3 regions of the Listeria sp. LM90SB2 genome follow, and region 2 is predicted to be linked to each of the others. Evidence: riboswitches for the same ligand, from Rfam matches in the RefSeq annotation. Region 2 holds a riboswitch; each other region holds the start of a gene.
What was found. A riboswitch is a leader RNA that binds a small molecule or an ion and turns the genes downstream of it on or off. The one in region 2 is predicted to bind S-adenosylmethionine.

Region 1: linked by a shared signal. The riboswitch ahead of GL301_RS00740 (ABC transporter substrate-binding protein) and the one ahead of GL301_RS04350 (5-methyltetrahydropteroyltriglutamate--homocysteine S-methyltransferase) in region 2 are both predicted to bind S-adenosylmethionine.
Region 3: linked by a shared signal. The riboswitch ahead of GL301_RS03155 (O-acetylhomoserine aminocarboxypropyltransferase/cysteine synthase family protein) and the one ahead of GL301_RS04350 (5-methyltetrahydropteroyltriglutamate--homocysteine S-methyltransferase) in region 2 are both predicted to bind S-adenosylmethionine.

What each region holds. Positions count from the first base shown of each region.
Region 1 covers NZ_CP046449.1:143,973-146,239, reverse strand. Annotated here, with positions in the region: gene GL301_RS00740 (ABC transporter substrate-binding protein) at 1-1,270, opposite strand, end outside; SAM riboswitch class I at 1,357-1,459, opposite strand; gene GL301_RS00735 (GNAT family N-acetyltransferase) at 1,596-1,874, opposite strand; gene GL301_RS00730 ((4Fe-4S)-binding protein) at 1,886-2,119, opposite strand.
Region 2 covers NZ_CP046449.1:898,557-900,823, forward strand. Annotated here, with positions in the region: gene GL301_RS04335 (putative cellulose-binding protein LCP) at 1-51, shown strand, start outside; gene GL301_RS04340 (DUF1294 domain-containing protein) at 189-446, opposite strand; gene GL301_RS04345 (RidA family protein) at 525-902, shown strand; SAM riboswitch class I at 967-1,064, shown strand; gene GL301_RS04350 (5-methyltetrahydropteroyltriglutamate--homocysteine S-methyltransferase) at 1,159-2,262, shown strand.
Region 3 covers NZ_CP046449.1:659,860-662,126, forward strand. Annotated here, with positions in the region: gene GL301_RS03155 (O-acetylhomoserine aminocarboxypropyltransferase/cysteine synthase family protein) at 1-1,253, opposite strand, end outside; SAM riboswitch class I at 1,362-1,462, opposite strand; gene GL301_RS03160 (HdeD family acid-resistance protein) at 1,700-2,227, shown strand.

The DNA of each region.
Region 1 (2,267 bases), 750 kb from region 2:
TGATATAACCATTTAGTGCGATAGAGTAGTCTGCGTTTTTGCGGTCAAGTGTGATGTTGCTTAGTGCATTTGGATCTGTTGGTTTCAAGTCAAGTGTCACGCCGATTTCTTTGTATTGTTGTTGCAAGTAAAGCGCGATACTTTCTTGTGATTTACTGTTGTTTAAATAGTAAACAGTTAGTTTTTGACTTGTATCAAAACCACTTTCTTTTACTAATTTTTTCGCTTTGGCAATGTCTTGGTCGTATGTTTCTACTTTATCCGTGAAATATTTTGTGTTTTCTGTTAGGAACGAGGAAGCTGGTTTTGCGTATTCATCTGAACCGTATGCAGCATCAATGATTTCTTCACGATCAAGCGCATAAGAAAGGGCTTGGCGAAGTTCTTTTGATTTAAGTGCTGGTTGGTTTTCGTTGAATGTTGCATAGCTTAAGCGATTTTCCGGGTAAGTGATAATGTTTACCGCGCTCGCTTTTTCTACTTTGTTTCTATCAGAAGGTTGAATGGATTTTAGGTTGATTTCGCCATTTTGCAGTGCTAAATTAGCAGCGTTTTGGTCTTTTGTGATTCGGAAAGTAACTTTATCCAATTTTGGTTTGCCGTCAAAATAGTCGTTGAATCGTTCTAGGGAAACATATTCGCCTGTTTTGTATTCAACAAATTTGTACGGACCTGAGCCGATTGGATTTTTGTTTTTATCACTTTTCTCGATGTTTTCTACCCCTTCAAAAATGTGTTTTGGAATTGGGAAGAAAGTTTTAATTGTATTTTCAAAGGCTGGAGCAACAGTTGGTAAAGTGAATTTCACCGTTGTGTCGTCTACTGCTTCTACTTTTACAGGTTTATCGTCAAAAACAAAGTTGCCGCGGTTCGGGCTGTTTTGTTTTGTATCTAAAATAGAATTTACAGTAAATACTACATCGTCTGCAGTTAAAGGTTTGCCGTCGTGCCAAGTTAAACCATCTTTTAGTTTCACAGTGTAAGTTAAGTTGTCATCTGAAATATCTAAGCTTTTTGCAAGTGCCGGTTTCCCGTCAACTTCCCAAAATAGCGGTGCGTAAACAGCTTGTTGAATCGTTAATGTTACACGGTCAGAAGCGTAGTTCGGATTGATAACTTCTGGATCCCCAGTAACGCCGATAATTAGAGAGCCGCCGTCTTTCGCTTTGCCTGAACCATTTGCTTTGTCTGAACTAGCGCCAGAGCCTCCGCAAGCCGTTAACACCAAGGCAAAAACCGAGATAACCGCTACTAATAAAAATTTCTTCATCTAACAAAAACTCCCCTCTTTAAGCGCTAAAAAATAACGCTTCCTCTGTTTTTTGGTCAGAATCGAAGCGCCTCATTAAAAGCTACTACTTATCTGCCAGAATATTACTTCTGATCGGAATTAGCATAGAACTTGCGCTCCGCTGCTGGGCTTCACTGGGCCGATTCCCTCCACCGCTCTTGATAAGAAAACGTAATACTATTATTCCTATAAGTTTACTGTGAATTAAAGATACACTGAAACAAAGCAGATGTCAAGAAGAGAAAACCGGAATTCTAAAATTTTTTATAAAAATAGACTAGGCATAAAACCTAGTCTACACTTCTTATTTTGCAGCTTGTACTTCTTGATATTCCGGCTTCTTAGCAAATTCTGCTTTCGCAAACGGACAAAGCGGAACAATTTTCTTTCCTTCTGTTTTCGCTTTTTCGACCGCACGTTTCACAAGTTCTTGCGCTATTCCCTGACCTCGAGCCGCATCATCAACGCCTGTATGGTCAATAATAAACATATCTTCCCCAGTTGGCACAAAAGTCACTTCACCAACCTCGACTCCTTCATCATTTACCGCATAAATTCTATTTTCACCGTTTTTATATTCCATCTGATATCCTCCTATTTTTCGATATATTGAAGCGCTCCACTCGGGCAAGTATGAATCACCCGTTTCGCTTCTTCTTTCGATACATTATCCGGCATAATCCATGGTTTTCTATCCAAATTAAAAAGTTCTGCGTTACCTTTTACACAATTACCCGAATGCTCGCAAATATTTGTATTAAAATAAATATCTACCTCCGCCCCGCGATACTTCCGGTAGCCACGTTCTAGCAATGTTTCTTCGTCCATCTGATTACCTCCTTCGCCAAAGTTTCTCTACCTTTCATCTATTCCACTCTTCCCCCAAAAGAAAACGTCCGAAAAAGCTCCCCCAATCATTGACTTTCCATCCAGTTATTGAAATAATAAAGATATTTTATAAATTCATTTAAAAATA
Region 2 (2,267 bases):
AGCATGCTTCTATGGGTGGTAATGAGAGGAAGAAAGAAAAACTATCAGTAAGAGGAACCAACAGATAAAGGAAAGACAATAAGAAGGTAAACTAAATACCGACCAGATTTTTCTGGTCGGTATTTTTTTATCGAGAAATATAGAAGTTAATTGATGTTTTTTTGAGGTAATGCTACTGATTTGTTAATTCAGTACAACCACCAAATCACCATTCCAACAGTCCAAACCATCGCAAGCGGCACTAAAATCCGGAACTTTGGTTTTTGGGTTTTATGGTGAAATAGTTGCATCGACATCCAGCTACCAAACGCCCCACCAAGAAAAGCGGTGAAAAGCAGTACAGATTCAGGTATCCGGTAAGCGTGTTTAATTGCTTTCCGTTTATCAACAGCGAATAATAGAAAAGAAACAAGCGTTATCGCGATTAAATATATCGTTAAAATCATTTAGAAATCCCCCTTCATTGCTAAAACAAACTTTATTGATTAGAATAAAAGCATACCATAAAAGAAAGCAGGGATAAAATGGCAAAAGAAATTATTCAAACATCGTCAGCCCCAAAAGCACTTGGACCATACTCGCAAGCTGTAAAAGTGAATGGACTTATTTTTACATCAGGTCAACTCGGTATTAACCCGGAAACCGGCGAATTAGCAGATGGCACGACAAAACAAGCCGAGCAAGCTTTTAAAAATATAGCAGCAGTATTAGCAGAAGCTGGTTCTGGACTGGACAAAATTATTAAAGCAACTGTTTTCTTCAAAGATTTAAATGAATTTAAGGCCGTGAATGAAGTGTATGCGACATTCTTTTCTAGTGATTTTCCCGCGAGAAGTGCTTTCCAAGTAGCAAAATTACCGCTTGATGCTGCAATTGAAATCGAAGTTATCGCAGAAGCATAAATATTCAGAAATAAATTTGACAACCACAAGAAATAAACGATATAATAAGAACCAATTACATAGCAACTTATCAAGAAAGGTGGAGGGTTCTGGCCCCGTGAAGCCTTGGCAACCGGAAGTTTCACGGTGCCAAATCCAGCAGGTAACACTGACAGATAAGGCACGCGAATCAGGTAAATTACTCTTTCCCTTAAAAGCTGTCTTTTAAGGGAAAGTTTTTTTATACATAAAAATAATGAGAATTGAGGCGAAGAAAATGAATCAACTAGCACCATTTTATGCAGATCATGTGGGAAGTATATTAAGAACAAAGGGAATTAAGGACGCACGAGAGAAATTCCAAAGTGGTGAAATAACAGTCTCAGAGTTGCGCAAAATCGAAAATACAGAAATTAAATATATCGTTGAAAAACAGAAAGAAGTGGGCTTAAAATCAATCACAGATGGCGAATTTCGTCGTGCGTGGTGGCATTTTGACTTCTTGGAAAATTTGGACGGGGTAGAAGGGTACGATGCGGCTGGAGGTATTCAATTCAGCAAAGTCCAAACAAAATCACATTCGGTAAAAATTACCGGACCAATTGACTTTACGACACATCCATTTATAGAAGATTTTATTTTTCTTAAAGAGGCTGTGGGTGACAAGCATGTCGCGAAACAAACTATTCCAAGCCCAGCGATGCTTCATTATCGTGGGGATATAGAGTATCAGCCTTATTTAGATGATGCGGAGAAGTTTGCCAAAGATTTAGCTGTTGCGTATCAAAAAGCGATTCAAGCATTTTATGATGCCGGTTGTCGGTACTTGCAATTAGATGATACGTCGTGGAGTTATTTATGCTCTGATGAACAGCGTGAAGTCGTTCGCCAGAGAGGTTTTGACCCAGATACTTTACAAGAAACATATAAAAATCTTATCAATGATGCTATCAAATATAAACCAGCTGATATGGTCATTACGATGCACATTTGTCGTGGGAATTTCCGCTCCACTTGGATTGCAGAGGGCGGCTATGGCCCCGTTGCAGAAACGTTATTTGGCAAACTAAATATCGATGGTTTCTTTTTGGAGTATGATAATGAACGTTCTGGAGATTTTGCGCCACTAAAAAATGTCACCCGTCCAGACTTGAAAATCGTTCTAGGCTTAATTACATCCAAAACAGGTGAATTAGAGGACGAGGCAACCATTAAAGCACGGATTGAAGAAGCGAGTGGAATTGTGCCTCTAAGCCAGTTGCGCTTAAGCCCGCAATGCGGTTTCGCCTCGACAGAAGAAGGCAATATTTTGACGGAAGAAGAGCAGTGGGATAAATTGCGATATGTTGTCCGGCTTGCGAAAGATATCTGGGGCGAATAATAAAT
Region 3 (2,267 bases), 240 kb from region 2:
AAATCTTGGATAATATCATCGGCATTTTCGATTCCGATAGATAGGCGAATGGACTCTGGTTTCACGCCAGCTGTTAATTGTTGTTCTTCGCTTAGTTGTTGATGGGTTGTGGAAGCTGGGTGGATGATAAGCGATTTTGCATCACCAACATTCGCTAAATGCGAGAATAATTCCACGGATTCAATCACTTTTTTACCAGCCTCGTAGCCACCTTTAACCCCAAATGTGAAAATGGAGCCAGGTCCTTTTGGTAAATATTTTTGGGCTAATTCGTGGTATTTGTTGTCGCTCAAACCTGGATAATTTACCCAAGCTACTTTTGGATGGTCATTTAAGAAATTGGCAACTTGTTTCGCATTTTTCACGTGTTGCTCAAGGCGTAAGGATAGTGTTTCTAGGCCTAAAATGAGTAAGAAGGCGTTGAACGGAGAAAGTGCTGCGCCAGTATCACGAAGGAGTGAGACGCGTAGTTTGGTAATATAAGCCGCCGCGCCAACGTCATTTGTATAAGACAAGCCGTTGTAGCTATCATCTGGTACCACTAGCTTTGGAAATTTGCCATTTGCCCAGTTAAATTTACCTGAGTCAATAACCGCACCACCAATTGCAACCCCGTGACCACCAATGAATTTTGTTGCCGAGTAAACGACGATATCTGCGCCAAAATCAAACGGGCGATTCAAATAAGCGGTCGCGAATGTGTTGTCAACGATGAGCGGGATATCGGATGCGTGCGCAATTTCTGCTACTTTTTCGATATCGACAATATTAATATCAGGATTCCCAATTGTTTCTATAAAAACAGCTTTCGTATTATCTTTAATCGCTTTTTCAAAATTTTCAGGTTCATTAGGGTCAACAAACGTTACGTCAATCCCAAAAGTTTTAAACGTATGGGAAAATAGCGTGTGCGTTCCGCCATAGAGTGTTGCGGCTGCGACGATATGATCTCCGGAACCCGCAATATTTAAAATAGAGTAAGTAATAGCAGCCATCCCAGAAGCAGTTGCAACCGCACCAATACCGCCTTCAAGTAGCGTTAACCGTTCTTCTAAAACAGCTGTAGTCGGATTCATAATTCGTGTATAAATATTTCCAGTTTCTTGTAAACCAAATAAGGCTGCGGCATGTTCCGGGCTATCAAATGTGTATGACGTCGTTTGATAAATTGGTACGGCTCTAGAATGCGTATCTCCGTCCGGTGTGTGTCCGCCGTGTACTTGAATTGTTTCGAATTTATACTCATTACTCATAAAATCCACTCCTCTTTAATATGTATTTATCAGTAATTTCCATCAAAAAACCTCCCTAGCAGTATATAAGCCGCCAGAGAGGATAGAGTTTCCTAAACTTGGATTTCCGACTTATCTTTCAGAATATACTGCTGGAATTAGCACCGTGAAAATAAATTCCGGTTGCTAAGGCTTCAAAGGGCCAGTCCCTCCACCTTTCGTGATAAGAAAATACTATTAAATTAAGTTATATATTACGCTGGATGCCATCAATTGTCAACTATGTGCTGAAAAAGTCTAAAATTAGTACTTTTTGTGTTGAATTTGTGACAACGATGTTTTTTTGCCAGAATAATTTTTTTTAAAAGGTTTTAAATCCATTTTTTAGGCTATTATAGTTAAGACTAATTATATTTCATTAAAAATGGGGTTGAATTAGAAAAAACAAAGGGGAGTTGAAATAAAAAATGAAGACTTTTACACGAATTCTTGTTTTATTAGCGGGGATTGCAATGATTATACTAGGGGTTTGGTTCTTATTCCATCCAGGAATTTCATTATTAACCTCGACATTAATGTTTGGTTTCTTATTACTGATTTCTGGTATTTTCCACACAATCTCTTACTTTTCAGACAGAAAATCACAAAATGTTTCTGGCTGGGTACTAGCTGACGGGATTTTATCCATCTTACTAGGTTTCTTGCTATTATTTAATGAATTTGACGGAACTTTAACACTCGTATTACTTTTCGGTATGTGGGTATTATTTGCTGGTATTATGCGTACAATTGGCGCATTCACTGCCAAACAAAACAACGTACAAGGCTGGGGCTGGATTTTAACAATCGGTATTATCGGCATTATTGTTGGTTTTATCGCTCTATTCAATCCAGTTGTTTCCGCAATTGGTATCGTCCTTGTCGTTGCGATTTTCTTCATCGTTCAAGGTATCGGCGCAATCGCAACATTCTTCTTTATTGGTAAAAATAGTTAATAAAAAAGAAGCTATCTTAGTTTGATAGCTTCTTTTTATT